3 regions of the Microbacterium sp. GW823-FHT02G05 genome follow, and region 1 is predicted to be linked to each of the others. Evidence: predicted binding sites of a transcription regulator. Region 1 holds the regulator's gene; each other region holds the start of a gene.
What was found. Region 1 encodes LexA, which represses DNA repair genes until DNA is damaged. Its sites were predicted from a motif close to TCGAACANNTGTTCGA; they were not measured.

Region 1 (7,578 bases):
TTGCCGTAGTCCATGATCTTGACCACGGGCGGCTTGGAGTTCGGTGCAACCTCGACGAGGTCGAGGTCTGCTTCCTGCGCGAGGCGCAGTGCGGCCTCGATGCGGACGACGCCGATCTGCTCACCCGCGGGGCCGACGAGGCGGACCTCGGGGACGCGGATGCGCTCATTGGTACGGGGATCGCTGATGCGGTGCTCCTTAGGTGAGGGGTTTCGGCCACCGCGATGCCTAGATGAAGACACTGCGGGCGAAATCGGATCGCCCCACCCGCCAGCTTTCAGACACTGGCTTGGCACCCTTTCTGCCGGCTCGCGCCGGTGGAGTGCAAGACCCGGTAGCCTGGAACGGCAAGCGCGGGTGGGAATGAATCCTCTTTCTGTCCGGAGCATGACGCCCCGGAGCCCGCACAAGTCTAACAGAAAGCAAGGCAGAGTGACCAATCAGGCAGCGCACGAGTCCGCAGACGACCGCCACGAGAAGTGGGCGCGTCAGGAAGAAGCAGCGAGCTCCGCAACTCGTGACATCGCCGATGTGCCCGCCGTCGAGGTCATCACGACCACGGCCGTTCACCTCATGAGCGCTGCCGCTGTAAAGGTCGGCCTCGCCCACGACCCCGATGCGGAGATGGATCTCGACGAAGCGCGCAAGCTCATCAACGCTCTCGCCGGACTGGTCACCGCCAGCGCTCCCGAGATCAGCGACATGCACGCTCGTTCACTTCGTGACGGGCTGCGCTCCCTGCAGCTGGCGTTCCGTGAGGCGTCCACCGTTCCCGACCCCATCGGCAAGGGTCCCGGCGAGAAGTGGACCGGTCCCGTCAACTGACGGCCCATCCCCGACGCCTTCAGAGCTCCGCCGTGGCTAGATGCTGCGGCGGAGCTTGACCGTTAACGAGTCCACGAGCACCGCGATGCGGTCATCCGCCGACCAGCGGGTCGCGAGACGCTGCAGCACGGCATCCAGCTGCTCCCGCTCCAGTCCATCCACGAGCTCCAGCACCACGATCAGTTCTGGGCCGTGCATACGGGCATCCGGATCTCCGGGCACCACCGCGACGTCGATGACCCACATCTCGGTGGCCACACTCTCCTGGAGCGCGGCGAACACGGCGGGCGAGACCGGGCTCGGCTCCCACGGCTGCTCCTGCGCGACCGCCCAGACGGCGGGGCGACGCACGACGAACTCCGTCGCGGATCCTGGGTCGAGCACGATGAGGTCGGTCTGCTCCGCGGACGCCGCCAGCGCCGCGCGGCGCGCCTCGACCGGAATCGGACGCGCGAGAGCATCCCACGCGGACATCGACTCCACAGACGAGAACACGGGCTGCACGCGACGCCCGTCGGGCGCAGACACCGTGACGATCGAGAGCTCCTGCGTCTTGTCGACCTTCAAGCCGGTCGGGCCAACACCCTCATCGCCCTTCTCCGCGAGCAGCGGGATGAGTACCCGCGCTGAACGGAACGCATCGACGACCTCGGTCTCGCTCGCCTCCCCCGCGCGAAAACGGATCAGCGCATCGAGCAGTGCAGGGTCGGCGGAGCCGTCGTCATCGGCCCTCGTGTTCTCCTCGAAGCGGCGTCCCTCCCAGGGCACGCCCGCGGAGTCGCCGGTGTTGAGACTGTGATGGTCGTGGTGACTGGTCATGGCGGAGTCAGTCTCCGGCGACGTCCAGTGCTTCCGCGAGCGTGAAGGCCCCCGCGTACAGCGCCTTACCGACAATCGCGCCCTCGACGCCGAGCGGGACGAGCTCACGCAGTGCGGCGATGTCATCGAGGTTCGCGATGCCGCCGGAAGCGACGACGGGCTTCGGGGTGCGACCCACGATCTCGCGCAGAAGCTCGAGGTTCGGGCCACGCAGCGTGCCGTCCTTGGTGACGTCGGTGACGACGTATCGACTGCACCCCGCATCCTCGAGCCGGTCGAGGACGGTCCAGAGGTCACCGGCATCCTTCGTCCAGCCGCGCGCGGCGAGCGTGGTCCCACGCACGTCCAGACCGACGGCGATGGCCTCGCCATAGCGTGCGATGACATCTGCTGCCCACTCGGGGTTCTCCAGCGCCGCCGTGCCGAGGTTGATGCGCACCGCGCCACTGTCCAGCGCCGCCTCCAAAGATGCGTCGTCGCGGATGCCACCGGACAGCTCGACGTTCACCCCACGGAACTGCTTGATGACCTTGCGGATGATGGCGGTGTTGCTGCCACGGCCGAACGCCGCGTCCAGGTCGACGAGGTGGATCCACTCGGCGCCCTGCTCCGCCCACTCTGCGGCGGCATCCATCGGATCTCCGTAGCTCGTCTCGGAGCCCGCCTCGCCCTGCGTGAGGCGAACGGCCTTGCCGCCGGCCACATCGACAGCCGGAAGCAGAGTGAGGGCCGGGGTTGACGCGAAGTCGTTCATGTCGTCCTTTGATCAGAAAGCGCCCGGCGCGGTCATCACGCGCTGGTGCGGAAGTCGGGGTGGCGCGCCGAGAGGCACGAGAACCGAGAGTAGCCCGCTATCGCGTGGGCTTCAAAACGATGACACAAGGGCACAGCGTACGCCCGCATCGCGAGCGAAAAAAGGCCCCTGTGCGTCAGAGTGAGCCGATCCAGTTGCGGAGCAGCTGAATGCCGGCATCCCCCGACTTCTCCGGGTGGAACTGCGTCGCCGAGAGAGGCCCGTTCTCGACGGCCGCGAGGAACGGCGAACCGTACGTCGTCCAGGTCAGTGCGGGGCCGGGGAACGGCGGGATGACGTCGAGCTCCCAGTGCTGGGCGGCATACGAGTGCACGAAGTAGAAACGCTCGTTCTCGATGCCGCGGAAGAGCACGCTGCCCTCCCCTGGCTCGACGGTGTTCCAACCGATGTGCGGCAGTACCGGCGCATCGAGCTCGGTCACCGTACCCGGCCATTCACCGAGACCCTCGACGTTCACGCCGCGCTCGACGCCGTGTTCGAAAAGGATCTGCATGCCGACGCAGATTCCGAGCACCTTGCGTCCGCCCGCCAGGCGTCGGCCGATGATCTCCTCGCCACGATGCTCCGCAAGGGCCTCACGCACGGACGCGAACGCACCGACCCCCGGAACGAGCAGTCCGTCGGCCTCCATCGCCGCCGTGCGATCGTTCGAGAGCTCCGCATCCGCACCCGCCGCGATCAGAGCTTTGACCGCCGAGTGGACGTTGCCGGAGCCGTAGTCGTAGACGACGACCTTGGGACGCTCGCTCACAGCGCGCCCTTGGTGGAGGGGATTCCCTGCACCAGTGGGTCGATCGACTTCGCCTGACGGAATGCGCGCGCGAACGCCTTGAACTCGGCTTCGGCGATGTGGTGCGGATCGCGCCCGCCGATCACGCGCACGTGCACCGTGAGACCGGCATTGAGCGTGATCGCCTCGAAGACGTGGCGCACGAGCGATCCGGTGAAGTGACCGCCGATCAGGTGGAACTCAAAGCCAGCGGGCTCACCTTCGTGCACGAGGAAGGGGCGACCCGAGATGTCGACGACGGCCTGAGCGAGCGCCTCGTCCAGCGGCACGAGGGCGTCGCCGTAGCGAGAGATGCCTGCCTTGTCGCCAAGCGCATCGCGAATCGCCTGGCCGAGCACGATGGAGATGTCTTCCACCGTGTGGTGAGCATCGATGTGGGTGTCGCCCGTCGCGCGAACCGTGAGGTCGGTCAGCGAGTGCTTCGCGAAGGCGGTGAGCATGTGGTCGAAGAAGGGAACCGTCGTGTGGATGTCGCTGACGCCGGTGCCGTCGAGGTTGAGCTCGAGCTCCACGGTCGACTCGGAGGTGGAACGGGTGCGGCGGGCGGTACGAGCGGTCATGCTGCTGATCCTATCGAGGCGAGAGCGTCCAGGAATGCGGTGGTCTCGGCCTCGGTCCCGGCCGTGACACGGAGGTGTCCGGGGATGCCCACATCGCGGATCAGAACGCCGCGATCGTAGAGCGCCCGCCAGGTTGCTGCGGGATCGGTCACGCCCCCGAAGAGAACGAAGTTCGACCAGGACTCGTGTGGCGTGTAGCCCAGCGCTTCGAGTGTGGCGGAGATGCGATCACGCTGCTCGACGATCTCGTCGACCATCGACAGCATCGTCGGCGCGTTCCGCAGTGCGGCCACCGCGGCCGCCTGCGTCAGGGCGCTGAGGTGATACGGCAGACGGACGAGGCGCAACGCGTCGATGAAGGCCGGGTCGGCCGCGAGGTACCCGACCCGCGCACCCGCGAAGGCGAAGGCCTTGCTCATCGTCCGGGAGATCGCGAGGCGCGGGCGCCCAGGGAGCAGTGTCAGTGCGGAAGGTGATTCCCTCGGAGCGAACTCCTGGTAGGCCTCATCGACGATCACGATGCCGCGGGCCGCCTCGTACACGGCTTCGACGACGTCGAGACCGAGGGGCGTGCCCGTCGGATTGTTCGGCGCGCAGAGGATGATGACGTCGGCATCTGCCGCTCGCACCTGCGCCGCGGCATCTTCTGCGGTGAGCGAGTAGTCCGAGTCCCTGACGCCGGAGATCCAGCGCGCGCCGGTTCCCTGCGTGAGGAGCGGATACATGGAGTACGTCGGCCCGAATCCGAAGGCCGTGCGCCCCGGGCCCGCGAACGCCTGAAGAATGTGCTGCAGAACCTCGTTCGAGCCGTTGCCCGCCCAAATGTTCTCTGCCTGCAGGTTGTGTCCGAGGTACGTGGCGAATCCTTCACGGAGCGTGGTGAACTCACGATCCGGATAGCGATTCACGTCGCGCAGAGCGACGGCGATGTCGTCGAGGATGTCACTCGCCACCGCCTCAGGCACCGGATGCGTGTTCTCGTTGACGTTGAGCGCCACAGGCAGTGGCGCCTGCGGAGCGCCGTAGGGGCGCAGACCGCGAAGGTCGTCGCGAAGAGGGAGATCATCGAGTGAAACGGTCACCCTGCCATCGTAGGCCGCGCCCATGGGCCGCTTCGCACTGTGTCAGCCCACGGATGCTGGCACTTTCTACTTCGTGTACGCAGCGGGCAGTGCGAGCTCTTGCCCGACGGAGAGCGCGCCGCTCTGCAGAAGGTTCAGTCGGCGGATCTCATCGATCACGTCGCGAGGATCAGCCTCTGGCGCGATCGTCGTCGCGATCGACCACAGCGTGTCACCGGGAACCACCGTGACCGTCTCGAAGGACACCCCACCGCTCGCCTCCGCAGAGGCCGTCGCACTGCCGCCGCTCAGAGCGGCTGCGGCGATCCCGATCGCGATCGGAAGCGCGATGAGAGCGGCCAGCACCCGACGACCTCGCGCCGTGATGCGCAGACGCGTCTGGACGGGCGTTGCCGGGGTGAGGGTCATGGTGGTCATGTCGCCTGCTCCTTAGAAGAGGTGTGACGCAGTGTTCGCATTCGGCTCTCGGCCGAGAGAGCCGAATGCGAACCTACGTTCCGAAGATATCTTCGATTTCGAACGTGTGTCAAGGTTTGTTCGAGAAAACTCTTCGAAACCAGCTCGACACGCTCGAACAGATATTCCGTTTTCGTCCGAACATCGGCTACGGTTTCGATGAACACAGCCCACCACGGGCCTCAGACATTCGGCCCGCGAGGTCATTTCCCCGGCGGAATCAGGGATCCGATCCCACGACGCGACAATCACGACGAAGGAGCACCCATGAGCGACACCGCATCGTCCGACGCAGAGGTCGCACGTACTCGGCGCCGCAAGAACCTCAGCGCCAAGCAGCTGGCGATCCTCGAGGTGATCCAGACATCGATCGCGGTGAACGGCTATCCGCCGAGCATGCGCGAGATCGGCGACGCTGTGGGCCTCAAGTCGCTCTCGAGCGTGACGCACCAGCTCGGACAGCTCGAGCTGAGTGGATACCTGCGCCGCGACCCGGGCAAGACCCGTGCGATGGAGGTTCTCATCGACCTCCCCGGCACGGCCGGAGAGAACCCGGCTGACACCGCGCCATCCGTGGGCGATGCGGCGCTCGTCCCCCTCGTCGGCCAGATCGCCGCAGGCGTGCCGATCACGGCTGATCAGCACGTCGAAGAAATCTTCCCGCTTCCCCGTCAGCTCGTGGGCAAGGGAGACCTCTTCATGCTCAAGGTGTCCGGCGAGTCGATGATCGACGCGGCGATCTGTGACGGCGACTGGGTCGTCGTGCGCGCACAGCACACGGCGGAGAACGGTGAGATCGTGGCCGCGATGCTCGATGGCGAAGCCACCGTCAAGACATTCCGCCGCAGAGACGGTCACACCTGGCTGCTCCCCCGCAACTCCGCATTCGAACCGATCCTCGGCGACGAAGCGACCATCCTCGGCAAGATCGTCGCGGTCCTGCGCGCCGTCTGAGATCTGCGTGGGGTGTTGCGAGCACCCCACGCCGGCCTCGATGATGCGGCGACCACCGGGGCCGCTCCAAGGCCCGATCGCGAGCCCCGGAATGCGGAGCCCGCGTAGGCTCGAAGAATGCTTGACCGTTCCGCTCTGTCGTACACCGCTCCGTACGGTGCCTGGGATTCGCCGTTCACCGCAGCAGATCTCGCAGTCGCCGGCTCCCGCATCGACGGGGCGCGCTTCGTCGGGGATGACATCTGGTGGGGCGAGTCGGTCCCGGCCGAGCGTGGGCGGGTGACGATCCGTCGCGGCGAGGCATCCGGAACCGTCGACCTGCTCCCTGCACCCTGGAGCGCTCGGTCCAAGGTGCACGAGTACGGCGGCGGCGCGTGGACGGCGGATGCGACGGGCACGCTGTTCTTCGTCGAGGCAGCCGATCAACGCGTGTATCGACTCTCCCCGGGCGGCACGCCGGAGCCGCTGACCCCCGCCGGCCCACGCCACGGTGGGCTACGCGTGCAGTCGGGCCGACTGTTGGCGGTGCGTGAGGACCTCACGGTGCAGCCACATCTGCGCGCGCTCGTCGAGATTCCCACCGACGGGCGTGCTGGCGCGGATGCCTCGGAGATCCGCGTGCTCGTGGAGGGAACCGCATTCTGGGCGCACCCGACGCTCTCGCCCGACGGCACACGCGTCGCGTTCGTCGAATGGTCGGGGCGGCAGATGCCCTGGGACAGCGCGCATCTGCGCGTGCAGGAGATCGATGGCGACGCTGTCTCCCAGACCCCGACGCGTGCGGCCCTGCAGCCCGAGTGGCTCTCCGACACCTCTCTGCTCTATGCAGATGATCCCACCGACCGCTGGAACCTCCAGCACCTCGAGCTCGACGGCCTCGCGGTGACGGCCGGGCCCACCCCCGTCTCTCCCGCAGACGCGGATACTGGCGGTGGTCTCTGGGTTCTCGGACAGCGGTGGTACCAGCCACTGGACGACGGCAGCATCGTCGCGCTGCGCACGAACGGCACTGATGAGGTCGTGGTGATCACGCCCGACGGCGCGACCCGCACGCTCACCGTGCCGATGAATGCCGGACTCAGCGTGGAGGATGCGTCGGGCACACGCGTCCTCATCACCGGCGCCGGCCCGTCGAGCGCGGCTGGTCTCTGGCTCGTGGACACCGCGGATGGGCGGGTCACCTCGGTGCGTGGCGGTGGAACGTTCGATCCGGCGTGGGTGCCGGTCGCGCGTCCTCTCACGATCGACGGGACCCACGGCCCTGTGCACGCCTTCGAC
Region 2 (7,578 bases), 1.6 Mb from region 1:
AGCATGGTCGTGATGTCATCGGGGGATGTCATGATGCCTCGTTCTCCTCTGAAGGGTTCACTAAGGACATGCGAGTTCGGGGTGTTTTCGTCCCCCGACCATCCGGGATCTCTTCCGGCGCCTACGCGATCAGCCGCTGGCTTTCATCGAGTGCGGGCGTCCACTCAGATGCTGTACTGAATGCCCCATTCGAGCGTCCACGTCTCGCCGGGGGCGAGGTGGCGCAATCCCCGGCCGGAATTGAACGCCTCGGCGGGGGCGGTCATCGGCTCCACCGCGAGGGCGAGCGCCTGGCCCGGGTAGTTCGACGTCGTGTAGGCCTGCACGTAGTCGAAGCCCGGACCCTGCCAGACGGTGACCGTGCGACCATCGGGGGCGGTGAGGGTTGTGCGCGCCAGGTCGTCGGTGTCGCGGTGCAGAGTCGCGAACCCGGTGTCGAGCGTGACATCGCCGAGACGCTGTCCGGCGCGGAGGTCGAGCCCGCCCTGCACGGGGGATTCCCCGATCGGCAGCAGCCGCTCGTCGGTCTCGAAGTACGTCTCGGCTGAAATCCGCAGCACGAGGTCGCGCGGGTCGACATCGCCGATCGTGACGAAGGGGTGCGTTCCGAGGGCGACCGGCGCAGGATGCGCGGAGTGGTTCGTCAGCGTGTGCGTGACGCGGATGCCGTCGGTGGCCAGCGCATACTCGACGGATGTGTCGATCAGATAGGGGTAGCCGGTCTGGGGCACGATCTGCGCGCGCAGTGTCACTGTGGCATCCGTGTCCTTCTCGATCTCGTATGCCGTGAACCGCAGCAGCCCGTGGCTCGCGTTGCGGAGCGCGGGCTCGGTGATTGCGAGTGCTCGGGTCGTGTCGCCGTCCTGCCAGATGCCGTCGCGGATGCGGTTGGGCCACGGTGCGAGAACGACACCCGAGCAGGCGGGGGCGGGTGCGTCCAGGGGATAGGGCGGCACGATCGTCACTCCGTCGACCTCAAGATCGCGGAGGGATGCGCCGACCTGGGCGATCTGCGCGACGACAGGGCCGCGGCGGAGGATGATCTGGCGGCCTGTCGGAGACGGTGTTGCGGTGTGCACCTGCTCATCGTACGGGCGGTTTCCCAGGTGTGTCGGCTACCCTGGATCAGTCGGCTTCGGATACCGCGTCTTTTGTGCGGATCGTTTCTGTGAGTCCAGGGGCCGATGGTGAGCATCATTCGATGCGCATGAACCATCACATGAATGGCCCCCGGCCGACGGATGTCCGGGTTATGTCTGCGTGCGCGCAGGCGCTGTTCTCGTGCGAGAACTCAAGAAAGACATACCCATGCCTAAGAGCCACAAGCCCAAGGGTGGTCGCCCCGCCCGCAACTTCGAGCCGCGATACGGCGAGAAGAAGACCTCCTTCCACGACCGTCACGCGCGCCCCGGCGCCGGACGCGACGACGCCCGCGGTGCGGGTCGTTCCGAGCGCTCGGATGCGTCGGAGCGCCGACCCTCCGCCGGCTTCGACCGTCGCCCTGGCAGCCGCAGCCCCGGCCACCGCGGATTCCGCACTGAGGCCGAGGGTGCACCCAAACAGCGGTGGACGGCGCAGGAGCGTGCCGGTCGCGACGAGGCGCGCAGCATCCGCAACCGTGCCGTCGACGGCCGCCGCGAGAGCCCGCACCACCGTTCCTCGGAGGGTGGCGCTGAGCGCGGACGCTTCAACGAGCGCCCCCGTTTCCAGGGCGACCGCCCTCGTTTCAACGATGATCGTCCGCGTCGTGACTTCGGTGACCGTCCGCAGCGTTCGTACGGCGGTGACCGTCCGAACCGCGACGACCGTGGTGGCGAGCGCCCTCGTTTCAACGACCGTGGTGGCGACCGTCCTCGCTATGGCAACGATGAGCGTCCCCAGCGTTCGTTCAACAATGATCGTCCGCAGCGCGATGACCGTCCGCGTCGCGATTTCGGTGACCGCCCGCAGCGCTCTTTCACCAATGACCGCCCTCGTTTCAACGATGATCGTCCGCGTCGTGACTTCGGTGACCGTCCGCAGCGTTCGTACGGCGGTGACCGTCCGAACCGCGACGACCGTGGTGGCGAGCGCCCTCGTTTCAACGACCGCGGTGGCGACCGTCCCCGCTATGGCAACGACGAGCGTCCCCAGCGTTCGTTCAGCAATGACCGCCCGCAGCGCGACGACCGTCCCCGTCGTGAGTACGGTGACCGCCCGCAGCGCTCCTTCGATGGTGACCGCCCGCAGCGCTCGTTCACCAACGAGCGCCCCCGCTTCAACGACGACCGCCCCCGTCGCGACTACAGCGACCGCCCGCGTCGCGAAGAGCGTCCGAGCCGCGATGACTGGAACCGCACCGCGAAGCCGGCCCACCAGGCCGACGACGTCGTGCACGAGCGTCTCGAGGCGAAGGCTGTCGCCGCGACCGAGGTCGAAGGTGTCACGTTCGGTGACCTCGGCCTGGGCTCGAACATCGTCGAGACGCTGAGCAACATGGGGGCGGCGACGCCGTTCCCGATCCAGGCGGCCTCGATCCCCGCTGTCCTCGAAGGACGCGATGTCCTCGCTCGTGGTCGCACGGGCTCGGGCAAGACGATCGCCTTCGGGGCGCCTCTTGTCGAGCGCATCCTGCTCGCGCAGAAGGGCAAGAAGCGTGAGTTCGGTCGTGCGCCGCGTGCGATCATCCTCGCGCCGACCCGTGAGCTCGCGCTGCAGATCGACCGCACGATCCAGCCGATCGCGCGCAGCGTCGGCCTGTTCACGACGCAGATCTACGGCGGTGTCCCGCAGGCCCGCCAGGTGGGTGCGCTGAAGAAGGGCGTCGACATCATCATCGGCACCCCCGGTCGCATCGAAGACCTCATCAACCAGGGCAAACTCAACCTCTCCGAGTGTGAGATCGCCGTGCTCGACGAGGCCGACCACATGTGCGAGCTCGGCTTCGTCGAGCCGGTGCAGCGCATCCTGCGTCACACGGCGGACGGCAGCCAGAAGCTGCTGTTCTCGGCGACGCTCGACCGCGAGGTCGCCTCTCTCGTCGAGGAGTTCCTGGTCGACCCGGCGGTCTTCGAGGTCGCGGGAGAAGACCAGAACTCGGGGACGATCGAGCACCGCGTGCTCGTGATCGAGCACCGCGAGAAGGCCGACATCCTCACCTCGCTCGTCGACCGTGAGGGGCAGACGCTCGTTTTCGCTCGCACGCGGGCGTACGCCGAGATGCTGGCGGAGCAGTTCGAGGATGCCGGGATCTCGGCCGTCTCGCTCCACGGTGACCTGAACCAGGCCAAGCGCACGCGCAACCTGCAGCGTCTGACCTCTGGCCGTGCGCAGGTGCTCGTGGCGACGGACGTCGCAGCTCGTGGCATCCACGTCGACGACATCGACCTGGTCGTCCAGGCCGACGCTCCTGACGAGTACAAGACGTACCTGCACCGTTCGGGCCGCACCGGTCGTGCGGGCCGTTCGGGCCGTGTCGTCACCCTCATCACCCGTCAGCGTCAGCGTCGCATGACCGAGCTGCTCGACCGCGCCGAGATCGACGCACCCTTCGAGAGTGCTCGCGTCGGCGACGACGTGATCGATGAGATCACCGGACGCACTCTGACGGCGGACGAACTCACCCGCTGACACGAACAACCGTGAAGGGCCCCGTTCTGCACTCGTGCGGGGCGGGGCCCTTTGTTGATGCAAGATCGTCTGTGGCCTCGAACAGCCTCCGCTCCCGCTCCGGCTCAGAACAGCATGGGGGCCGGCTGGGGCGCGCCTGCGGGTGCGGATCGACGCGTGCGATCGGTCCGAAACGTGGGCATCGGAGGTGTCGCGGCGGCTCCGACGGGTCGCTCCTGCAAGACCTCTTCCTGGCGGAACCCGCGCGACGAGCTACCGGTGCCGCCCGATCCACGATCGAGTCCGTGCATCCGGATCAGCGGCCGGACGCGGTTCGCGAGCCACTGCCGATACACCTTCGGTGCTTCGGCGGCGGCGCCCGGATAGAGCGTTCGGTAGGACGAGAGCAGGTCGGGGCGGGTCTGGCTGAGCCACTGCAGGAACCACGGTTTCACACCGGGGCGTAGATGCAGCGCCCCGTAGATCACGCTGCCGGCGCCTGCCGTCTTGATGCGTGCAAGTGCCGTGTCGATTGCGGCGAGGGAGTCGGTGAGGTGCGGCATGATCGGCATCAGGAACACCGTCACGGGGAAGCCGGCGTCGCTGAGGGCCCGCACTGTGTCAAGGCGGGCCTGCGTGCTGGGCGCGCCGGGTTCGATCGCCTTCTGCAACTCATCGTCGTACATGGCGATCGACATCTGCACGTCGACGGGCACCTGCGTCGCCGCGTCGACGAGCAGGGGGATATCGCGCCGAATGAGCGTGCCTTTCGTGAGGATCGACATCGGAGTGCCGGACGTGGCGAGTGCCCGGATGATTCCCGGCATCAGCTGATAGCGGCCTTCGGCCCGCTGGTACGGATCGGTGTTGGTGCCGAGGGCGACGGTCTCATGCTTCCAGCGGCCGCGTCGCAGCTCCTTCTCGAGGATCTCGACTGCGTTGACCTTCACGACGATCTGAGAGTCGAAATCGGCTCCTCCGTCGAGGTCGAGATAGGTGTGAGTGCCTCGCGCGAAACAGTACGTGCAGGCATGGCTGCACCCCCGATAGGGGTTGATGGTCCAGGAGAACGGCATGCGCGAGGCGCCCGGAACGGCGTTGAGAACAGACTTCGCGAGCACCTCGTGGAACGTCATTCCTGCGAACTCCGGTGTCGTCACGGTGCGAAGGATGCCGGTGCGGTCTTCCAGTCCGGGCAGGGCTGACGCATCCACCTCTCCCAGTCGCTGCCCTTGCCATCTCATACGCTCCATTCGAACAGATGATCGAATGATCGTCAAGGTGGGATCGTCGAAATCTTCGAATCTGTGGAGAGGTGGAGCATCCGTCCAGTGAAGGGGGAGACAATGAAGGGGTGACTGACCCGCAGCGTCCGGTTGCTCGCCATGCCCGGGCGAGCTCTTCCGCGTTGCGCATCTTCGTGCCGATCGGCATCGCGGTGACTGTTCTCGGGATCATCCTGGCGCTGTTTGAAGGTGCAGGAGCCGCCACCGGCGCGGGGTCAGCGGCGCTGCGTGTGCCTCCTCTGCCGGTGACTGCCCAAGAGCTTCCTGTCGTCGAAATACAGGCGGCAGAGGTCGTCGACCACTGTGCGGAGCCCATGGTGCAGCAGGCGCTCGCCTCTGGTGATGACAATGCAGCCGTCGCGGCCTTCGGCGGTGGCGCGGCTTTTCGTGCGGCGGTGGCCACGGGCAATGCTCCGTGCGTCGATCTCGCTGATCCGGTGCGGCTGTGGCTCGTGGTCAACAAGCTGCGCTCGCTCTCGCCGGCGGAGTACGCTCCTGCGTCGTTGGGTGAGCCGGCGCTCCTTCGCGATTCCTCTGCGGGGCCGGTGCGTGCGGATGTCGCCGCAGCGTTGGATGCGATGTCGGATGCCACGGTGGCGGCGGGCCTCGGTCCGTTGGCGCTCGGCAGTGGCTACCGCTCCTTCGAGACGCAGGTCGGCAACTACTCCGGTCACGTGGACGAGCTCGGGCAGGAGGGTGCGGACGAGGTCTCTGCCCGTCCCGGACACAGCGAGCATCAGACTGGTCTCGCAGCCGACGTGGTCAGCTGCGCGGACGGATGCGGCGGCATCTACGACTTCGGGGGCACGCCGGCGGGGGTCTGGGTCGCGGAGAACGGCTGGCAGTACGGGTTCATCGTGCGCTACGAGGCGTCCGCGACAGCATCAACCGGATATGCGCCCGAGCCGTGGCACCTGCGCTACATCGGCACGGAGTTAGCCCGCGCCTACCATGAGGGTGGCTACCAATCACTGGAACAGTTCTTCGCGCTTCCCGATGCGCCAGGCTACGCCGACTGATCGAGGAATCCGCGGTTCGACGGGATCTGGTGGCATTCCACAATGCTGACACCGAGTATCACGAACGGTGAGATGCATTCTCACAATGTTCTTTCGTCCGGTCGGCGGAATCCCTAGACTCGCGGTGCAGTGAAGCACCCTATCGACTGGGAGGACGCGCGATGGAACGCGACATCTACGACGAGGACCACGAAGCATTCCGTGAGCTGGTGAAGGATTTCGTCAAGCGGCACGTCACCACGGAATCGCTCGCGAAGTGGGACGCCGACGGTGAGATCGACCGCGCGACCATGCTCGCCGCTGGAGAAGCCGGACTGATCGGGCTCTCCGTTCCCGAGGAGTTCGGCGGTGCCGGAATGCTGCAGGACTACCGCTTCCGCACGATCGTGATGGAAGAGGTCATCGCCGCCGGTGCGGGCTCGCTCGCCGGTGCCTTCGGTATCCAGGACGACCTGGCCGTGCCGTATCTCGTGCACATGGGCACCCCCGAGCAGAAGGCAAAGTGGCTTCCGCGCATGGCGACCGGCGAGGTGCTCGGCGCGCTGGCCATGACCGACCCTGGCGCGGGCAGCGACCTGCGCGGCATCAAGACCAACGCCAAGAAGGTCGACGGCGGGTACATCCTCAACGGCGCGAAGACGTTCATCTCCTCCGGCACGACCGCCGACATGGTCGTCACCTTCGTCAAGACCGGCGAGGGCAACCGTCCTGACGCGTTCAGCCTGCTGATCGTGGAGAAGGGCATGGAGGGCTTCGAGCAGGGCAAGAAGCTCAGCAAGATGGGCTTCCACGGGTGGGACACCGCCGAGCTGAGCTTCACGGATGTCTTCATCCCGGAGGAGAACCTCATCAGCGGCAAGGAGGGGCAGGGCTTCATCCAGCTGATGCTGAACCTTCCGCTCGAGCGTCTGTCGATCGGTGTCGCCGCAGCGGCCGCAGGCCAGGCCGCGCTCGACTGGACCGTCGCCTACACGAAGGATCGCGAGGCGTTCGGTGAGCGCATCGCCGACTTCCAGAACACCCGCTTCCGTCTCGCCGACATGGCTGCGACGACCGACGCGATGTGGGCGTACATCGACCGCGCGCTGCTCGCCTACCGCGACGGCCGGCTCTCGGCCGAGGACGCCGCGAAGGTGAAGTTCTGGGCCACCGAGCGCGAGTGGGAGCTGCTCGACATCGGCGTGCAGCTGCACGGCGGTTACGGCTACATCATGGAGTACCCGATCGCGCGGGCCTTCACCGATGCTCGTGTGCACCGTATCTACGGCGGCACGAACGAGATCATGCGCGATCTCGTCGGGCGTCAGATCGCAGGCAAGCGCTGACATCGCGTTGAGAAGAGGGGCCCGGATGCTGCATCCGGGCCCCTCTTCTCGTCAGGAGGGCGAACCGCTCGTCAGGACCGCGCCGACACCGGGCGTCGCCCGCCGACGCCCGCGGCACGCAGCCGGTCGGCGATGAGGATTCCCAGCGCGGTGCCTCCGATGCAGCTGGCGAGCGTGATCGCGAAGAAGAGCAGCTGGACGGGCAGCGTGAAGCTGCTGAGGTCGAATGAGGCCCACGCAAGCAGCGGGTAGACGATGCCCACGACCACGGCGCCGACGTAGTGCAGCCACGTTCCCCAGTAGCGCCAGAGCACGAAGAGGAACGGCAGCTCGGTGAAGGCCGCCCACCACAGGTTCGTG
Region 3 (7,578 bases), on a different contig from region 1:
TCGCCCCCTCGATCTGCGCCGGAGGTTCGGTGAGATCGTTTCGCTCAGTGACCTGCACAGTCGTGCCCTGCGCGGTGAGCACGGTCACCGCGCGTGGCGGACGAAAGACCTCTGCGGGAAGGGGATCGGGAAGGCTCCCCGGCCAGGGGCGGGTAGGGTCGCGTTCGAGAACAGCGCGCTCACCCCAGGGCGTCAGCTGCTGACGGTCGGCCAGCCAGCGCCCACCGGAGACCTCAGCGGTCAGCACCCCGTGATGGCCCAGCATCGTCTGCACGCGGGAGACGGCATGGTGAAGGCGTTCGTCGGTACCGGAGCCGAAGAGCCCGGGCTGGTGATGCGCCGCATCGTCGACGGCGGTGGGGGTGATGCGCACGACAAGGATGCCCCCGAACGCGTGGGCGTCGTCAGGGGTCTCCGTCGTGGACTCCGCCGCCAGCGCCTCGAGCTGCCAACGCACCCGGTCGACGAGATCACCAGGATCGAAGCAGGTGGGATGCAGCCAGGTGCGGGAGTGCACCCGGTCGTCGGCGTCGGTCAGATCGATGCGCACCTCGGTGCAGACGAGAGACGCGAGTCCGAGCGCGACCGTCACAGCATCGGCCGTCTGCCGCACCGCGAAGGCGATCTGATCTGCGCGCCCGAGAGGTTCGTCGAACTCGATCTCTCGGGCGAGCTCGGGATCGATCTCGACCGGGGTGAGCGCGCGGGAGTCGGATCCGCCCGACAGCGCATGCAGCCGTGCGCCGCGATCGCCCAGCCGTGCACGCACCTCGTGGCCCGGCAGTGCAGCGAACTCGCCGAGTGTGTGCACGCCCAGCCGGATGAGCAGACTCGTGAGATCTTCATCGCGCAGTACCTGCAGGGGCATCGGCGCCAGGAACTCCGGTGCCTTCCCCGGAGGGATGACCGTGACGGGGCCGGAGCTGCGAGCAGCCAGCTCTGCGGTGAAGGGACCGTCGGCGATGCCGATGCGCACCTCCGGATAGCCGTTCTCGGCCAGCTGCTCCCTGAGCGCGATGCCTGCTTCGAGTTCGCCGCCGTGATAGCGGGCGATCCCACGCGCACGCAGCGCAGCGAGCCCTGGTCGCAGCAGAGAGACTCCGGGGGAGAGGCGCTCGAGCGTCTTCAGGACGGGAAGGAACGCGCGCTCATCGTGCACCGGGTCGTGCGGGAGCAGGGTCAGCGCGGGGAAGGCGCCTTGCGCGGCGCGACGACGCTGTCCTGTCCGCACCCCGTGTTCACGCGCAGAGGCGGTGCACGCGGTGACGATGCCTGCGCGCAGAAGCGCGGTCGGCGGATGTGGCGCGGGGGAGCCGAGAACCGCGCGCAATGGCCAGTCGGGGAACCACAGCACGAGCACGCGCAGCGGGGCGTTCATGCGATGGCCGCCCACCGGGAGATCGGAGTGACGACGGCATCTGTCTGCGGCAGAGCTTCGATCGTGCCGAGGGGGCCGGGAAGGCGGACGCGGACACTGTGCGGATGCGGGTCTTGTCTGCTTTGCGCCGTCACGGTCACGACCCGTTCGGAGAGGAGGCCCCATCCTTCGCCGATCCCCTGCCACTGCGGGTCGTGGATGCGCAGCCGTCCTTCGCTCTGCGGCCAGGGTCCGGTGACCAGGAGCGTGCTGCCGCGTTCACGCAACCGCGCCTGCAACCGGGCGGCCTCAGCGCCGAGAATACGAGAACCGGGGTGCACGGCGATCAGGGGTACGACCTCTGCGAGGGCCGAGGTGACGGCCAACCAGCGCTCGCCGGGGTCGGGGACGAGGATCAGCCGCTCCAGGTCGATGCCGAACCCGGCGGCGGCTTCGAGACCGAGCGTCGGCATGCCGATGACGGCGCACCAGGAGCCTCGCTGGGACGCCGTGCTCAGCAGGGCGCAGACCAGACTCGGTGAGGGGGAGAGGGAGTATGCGCTCCCGGTCTGCAGCCCTTCACCGGGGAGCAGTCCGCGCAGTGCGGAGGGGATCGGCACGACCGGGCTGTCGCTGCGTCGTCGTTGCATGCGGCCGATCTCGCGACGCAGCCGAAGGACATCGGCGGCACGTGCTTCTTCGCGTGCCACGTCGCCAGGTGCCGCGCTGTCTTGCGCAGAAAGGCTGCCGAGTCTCATCACACCATCCTCGAAAATATGTTCGAATAAATCAAGTCGTGTCGTGATGCTAATTCGCAGATCGGACATTGGATGCCGGGCCCGGAAAGCCGTCGATGTCGGAGCCTCTGGATACGCTGTGCCCATGCAGATCGAGTTCGACAGCACCGTCATCCGCTGGAACAAGCGTCTGGATTCCTGGTACTTCGCGACCATGCCCGAAGAGCTTTCCGTGCCGTTGCGCGAGCTTCCCGCGCCGCCGCGCGGCTTCAACTCCCTGCGCGTACGCGCCCGTATCGGCGCCACCATCTGGAACACCTCGATCTTCTTCAGCGACGGCGTCTTCGTGCTGCCGTTGAAGAAGCAGATCCGAGACGAGCGCGGCATCACCGAAGGCGATCAGATCACGATCGATCTCGACATCCTCGATCTCTGACTTGCGCCCCGACCTCTCCTCGAAACGCGCAGGCGGCGCTATGGTGAGCACATGGCACTTGCGAGACTTCATGGCGGCCCGCTGGACGGGCAGATCCTGCCGCTGGACAACACCGATCGGGACAGCATGATCGTTCCCTATGGCGCCACGCAGGTCATCTATCGTCGCGGCACAGAGGCGACCAACACCGGTCAGGGCGATGGCCCCACCGAAGTGGGATTCTGGTTCGCTGAGTCCAGTGACGACATCACCCCCAATGACGACTGAACCGCAGCGAACGGTCGAGGTCGAGCGCAAGTACGACGTCGACGTGCAGACGCCGCTACCCGAGTGGAGCGGCATCCCCGGTGTTGTACAGGTGACGGACGGTGAACTCCGCCAGCTCGACGCGCAGTACCTCGACACGGCAGATGCCGCGCTCGCCCGTGTCGGCGTTGCCGTGCGCCGCCGTACGGGTGGTCCGGATGCCGGCTGGCACATCAAGGGGCCGCGACAGGGTGACAGCCGCCTGGAGCTCGGCTGGCCTCTGGGCGACGACGAGGAGCTTCCTGAGACCATCGCCACGGTGCTGGCGCAGTGGACGACCGAGCCCCTCACTCCGCTCGCTCGTATCGAGAACGACCGCATGGCCTACTTCCTGATGGGTGAAGACGGCGTGATCGCAGAGTTCGTCGACGACCGCGTACGCGCGACCGATGCGCGCTCCGGCATCCAGCGCACCTGGCGGGAGTGGGAGATGGAGCTGGGGCCGGCGGCCCCCGCCGATGAGGCCGCACGCGCGGCTTTCTTCGCCGCCGTCGAGGACGCCGTGCGCTCTGCGGGTGGACGCGACGCGTCATCCGGATCCAAGCTGGCGCGCGCTCTCGGCTTCTGAGCATGCTTCGCATCTGAGGGCTCTGCGCGCAAGCCCCTTTCCGGCGTGCCCGCGGAGTGCTTGAGTGGGCCCATGACGCGACCTGCCGTGCTCCGTTCCCTGCAGACGCTGCTGCCCGACACGACTCTTCATCAGCCGGAGGTGCGCGACGTCTTCGCCGCACAACCGGGGATGGGCCGGTTGGCGCAGCGGATCATCACCGCGTCGTTTGACGCCTCGGGCATCGATACGCGGTACACGGTGCTCCGTGAACTCGATTCCGCACACGGCGTGGATGATCCGGTCTTCTACGACCGGGACAGCGGGCTGCTGCTCTCGCCGGGGACACAGGTGCGCAACGAGCTCTATGTGCGTGAGGCCGAGACGATGTTCGTCGAGGTCGCGCGTCGCGCACTCGACGCAGACCCCGCGATCGGTCCGGCCGATGTGACGCACGTCATCACGGTCTCCTGCACGGGATTCCACGCGCCGGGCCCGGAGTATGCCATCGTGCGTGCACTGGGCCTTTCGGAGAGCGTGCAGCGCTACCACCTGGGATTCATGGGCTGCTATGCCTCGATGCCGGCGCTGCGTGCGGCCGCCCAGTTCTGCGCGGGTGACCCGCAGGCGGTCGTCCTGGTGGTCAGCGTGGAACTGTGCACACTGCATCTGCGTTCCTCGGAGAACCCCGACCTGATCGTCGCCTCCTCGCTGTTCGCCGACGGCGCGGCCGCCGGGATCGTCACGGCACGTACCGACATCGCGGATGTCCCGGGCTTCGTGCTCGATCGCTTCCATACCGCTCTGGTGACCGAAGGGGAGCAGGACATGGCCTGGACGATCGGCGACGAGGGGTTCGAGATGATCCTTTCCACCCGAGTGCCGCAGCTGATCGGGGCGAATCTCGACGCGGCACTGCGCCCGCTCTTCGAAGGCGACGCAGAGACCGCCGGTGCCTTCGATCGGTCGGAGATCGGCAGTGCGGTCACCCACTGGGCGATCCACCCGGGAGGGCGGAGCATCCTCGATCATGTGCAGAGCGGACTGCACCTCAGCGACGCGCAGTTGGAGCCCGCCAGGACGACACTTCGCGAGTGCGGAAACATGTCCAGCGCCACGGTCCTGTTCGTGCTGCAGCGCATTCTTCGAGGTTCCGACGCGCGCAGCGGAGACCGCGTCGCCGCCATGGCCTTCGGTCCCGGGCTGACCGCCGAGAGCGCCCTGTTCACCGTGCGAGCCGACGGTGCGGATGCTGCCTGACCTCTCGGTCCGCGCGAGTGAGGCGCGCGAACTGATGGATGCACCGGATGCCTCCGCGCCCATGCTCGATCGCACCTATGAGCGGTTCGCGCTCGTGAACGCCGTCGTCTCACCCTGGCGAGGTCTCTACCGCCGTGACATCCGCCCTCGCGCTCGCCGCGGACCGGTGCGGCTGCTCGACATCGGGGCGGGAGGTGGCGACCAGGCGCGGGCTCTGGCTCGGCGACTGCGCCGCGACGGGTTCGCCGCGCAGGTCTGGGCGCTCGACGCCGATGAGCGGGCGGTGCGCTGGGCGCAGGCCAAGGACGCATCCGGCGAGGTGCACTACCGGACAGGCAGTCTGGAGGAGCTGGCGGAGGCCGGCGAGCGCTTCGACATCGTGTACTCGAACCACGTGCTGCATCACGTCGCGGATGCGGCGCTGCTGCCATTCCTGGAGGAGAGTCGCCGACTGCTCGCCCCGGGGGGTGTCGTCGTGCATCATGACATCGCCCGAGGTCGGGGCGCGTACACGTTGTTCGCCGCGGCCACCTGGCCCTTTCGCACGACGGTGCTCGCGGGCTCCTACATCCGCGACGACGGGCTCACCAGCATCCGCCGCTCGTACACGGTGGCCGAGCTGAACGCCCGTGCCCCCGCGGGCTGGGAGGTGCGCGCGCGGATGCCCGCACGCGTCGAAGCACGCGCGGAGGCACCCGGTGCGCGGGCCTGACCACGAGGTGGCGATCATCGGAGCGGGTCCCGTGGGCATGCTGCTCGCCTGTCTGCTCGCGCAGGACGGCAGGGACGTCGTCGTCTTCGAGCAGCGTCCGCACCGTTCCGAACGCGGGCGGGCCATCGGCGTGCATCCGCCGGGGCTCGCGGCGCTCGCGGCGGCGGGCATCGCCGAACGCATGCGGAAGCAGGCACTGTGCCTGGACGGCGGCGAGGTTCTCAGCGCGGGAAGGATACTGGCACGGATCGATTTCCCGCCGGAGCATCCTGTGCACACCCTCCCGCAGCAGCGCGTGGATGGGCTTCTGAGCGCGCGTTTCGAGGAGTTCACGGAGGGTGTGCAGCGCGGACGTCGGGTGCGCGCCGTGAGACCGGACGGCGCGCAGATGCGCCTTGCCGTCGATGCGCAGGAGGTCACGGCCTCTCTCGTCATCGCCGCTGACGGGGTGCGCAGCGAGCGGCGGGGCGACGCGGGGGTCGCATGGCGGCGGCGCCCGGGACGCGCCGACTACGTCATGCTCGACGTCGACGATCCGGGGACGGACGCACAGGCGCGCCTGTTTCTGGAACCTTCGGGTCTCGTCGAGTCCTTTCCCCTGCCGGATGGTCGTCGGCGCTGGGTGCTCTTCCAGGCCCCCGAAGAGCCCATACGGTCGGTGCCGGATCTGCGGCGCGTGATTGCGGTGCGCACGGGGGAGGCGCCGGTGATTCCCGATGACGCGGAGCTGTCGGAGTTCCGCGCCCAGCAGCACTGCGCCGCGCGCTTCATACGTGGCCGGATGATTCTGCTGGGGGACGCCGCCCACGAGACCAGTCCGATCGGCGGACAGGGGATGAACCTCGGCTGGGTTCACGCACAGCGACTGGCCGCGGCGATCCGGCAGGGCGGTGCGCTCGGGGGGACGCAGCTCTCGCCGCTTCTCGATCTGTGGGAGAGCAGGGCGCTGCGCGCGGCACGTCGCGCGCAGCGTCGATCCGCGTTCTACATGGCGATGGGGCATCCGGCGAACGCGCTGGCGCTGCCTTTCCGAGATCTGCTCGTTCGCGCCCTCGGCAGCAGGGTGCTGCGCGAGCACACCGCGGCCGCGATCACCATGCGCCGCGTGTAGCAGGGGCGAGAAACAGTTCGGGCCCGGCACGCGATGCGCGCCGGGCCCGAACGGAATTCGATCAGAAGTTGATCATGTGACCTGCGAGGCCGTGGAAGCCTTCCTGCAGGGCCTCCGACAGCGTCGGGTGCGTGTGCACGTTGCGGGCCAGTTCCAGAGCCGTGAGGTCCCACTTCTGCGCCAGCGTCAGCTCGGGCAGAAGCTCCGAGACGTCCGGGCCGATCATGTGCGCGCCGAGAAGCTCGAGGTGCTCCGCATCGGCGATCATCTTGACGAAGCCGACCGGCTCGCCGAGACCGTGCGCCTTGCCGTTCGCCATGAACGGGAACGAGACGACCTTGATCTCGCGACCCTCGTCACGGGCCTGCTGCTCGGTGAGGCCGAACGAGGCGACCTGCGGCGAGCAGAAGGTGGCGCGGGGCATCATCCGGTAGTCGCCCAGGGTCTGCGTCTCGGCGCCACCGATGGTCTCGGCGGCGACAACGCCCTGTGCTTCTGCAACGTGTGCGAGCTGCAGCTTCGCGGTGACGTCGCCGATCGCGTAGATGCCCTCGACGTTCGTGCGCATGTGGTCGTCGATGTCGATCGCGCCGCGCTCGGTGAGCTTCACGCCCGTGTTCTCGAGACCGAAGCCCTCGATGTTCGGGGCGAAGCCGACCGACATGAGAACCTTGCCGGCTTCGATCGATCCCTGGTTGCCGTCCTTGCCCGTGTAGGTGACGGTGACCGAGGAGCCGTTGTCGACAATCGTCTCGACCTTGGTGGAGGTGAGGATGTCGACGCCGTAGTTCTTGTACTGCTTCGTGATCTCCTTGGAGACATCCGCATCTTCGTTCGGAAGGGCACGGTCGAGGAACTCGATGATCGTGACCTTGACGCCGTAGTTCGTCAGAACGTACGCGAACTCCATGCCGATTGCGCCGGCGCCCACGATGACGATCGACTCGGGCAGTTCGCGGCTGAGGATCTGCTCTTCGTAGGTGACGACGTTCTCGCTCAGTGAGACACCGGGAAGCAGGCGCACCTTCGAGCCGGTGGCGATGATGACGTTGGTGAAGGTGACCTCTTCGGTCGAGCCGTCGGCCTTGGTGACCGTGATCGCCTTGGGGCCC

Region 2: AC1REM_RS01670 (Rv2578c family radical SAM protein) is a predicted target of LexA. The motif match lies at 4,842-4,857, and genes of this name have one in related genera.
Region 3: imuA' (DnaE2-dependent mutagenesis accessory factor ImuA') is a predicted target of LexA. The motif match lies at 2,126-2,141, and genes of this name have one in related genera.

Annotation. Positions count from the first base shown of each region.
Region 1 is NZ_JBXAJK010000001.1:2,000,544-2,008,121, reverse strand. Features, by position in the region: gene infC (translation initiation factor IF-3) at 1-242, opposite strand, end outside; gene AC1REM_RS09795 (DUF1844 domain-containing protein) at 433-825, shown strand; gene AC1REM_RS09790 (SseB family protein) at 862-1,644, opposite strand; gene priA (bifunctional 1-(5-phosphoribosyl)-5-((5-phosphoribosylamino)methylideneamino)imidazole-4-carboxamide isomerase/phosphoribosylanthranilate isomerase PriA) at 1,652-2,398, opposite strand; gene hisH (imidazole glycerol phosphate synthase subunit HisH) at 2,574-3,209, opposite strand; gene hisB (imidazoleglycerol-phosphate dehydratase HisB) at 3,206-3,808, opposite strand; gene AC1REM_RS09770 (histidinol-phosphate transaminase) at 3,805-4,890, opposite strand; gene AC1REM_RS09765 (LysM peptidoglycan-binding domain-containing protein) at 4,957-5,307, opposite strand; gene lexA (transcriptional repressor LexA) at 5,614-6,300, shown strand; gene AC1REM_RS09755 (S9 family peptidase) at 6,418-7,578, shown strand, end outside.
Region 2 is NZ_JBXAJK010000001.1:353,404-360,981, reverse strand. Features, by position in the region: gene AC1REM_RS01685 (hypothetical protein) at 1-32, opposite strand, end outside; gene AC1REM_RS01680 (aldose 1-epimerase family protein) at 165-1,079, opposite strand; gene AC1REM_RS01675 (DEAD/DEAH box helicase) at 1,309-3,609, shown strand; gene AC1REM_RS01670 (Rv2578c family radical SAM protein) at 3,714-4,832, opposite strand; gene AC1REM_RS01665 (M15 family metallopeptidase) at 4,943-5,893, shown strand; gene AC1REM_RS01660 (acyl-CoA dehydrogenase family protein) at 6,055-7,218, shown strand; gene AC1REM_RS01655 (ECF transporter S component) at 7,290-7,578, opposite strand, start outside.
Region 3 is NZ_JBXAJK010000002.1:46,683-54,260, forward strand. Features, by position in the region: gene AC1REM_RS10145 (DNA polymerase Y family protein) at 1-1,378, opposite strand, end outside; gene imuA' (DnaE2-dependent mutagenesis accessory factor ImuA') at 1,375-2,115, opposite strand; gene AC1REM_RS10155 (DUF1905 domain-containing protein) at 2,240-2,530, shown strand; gene AC1REM_RS10160 (response regulator) at 2,582-2,797, shown strand; gene AC1REM_RS10165 (CYTH domain-containing protein) at 2,787-3,404, shown strand; gene AC1REM_RS10170 (type III polyketide synthase) at 3,477-4,643, shown strand; gene AC1REM_RS10175 (methyltransferase domain-containing protein) at 4,633-5,355, shown strand; gene AC1REM_RS10180 (FAD-dependent oxidoreductase) at 5,342-6,466, shown strand; gene lpdA (dihydrolipoyl dehydrogenase) at 6,528-7,578, opposite strand, start outside.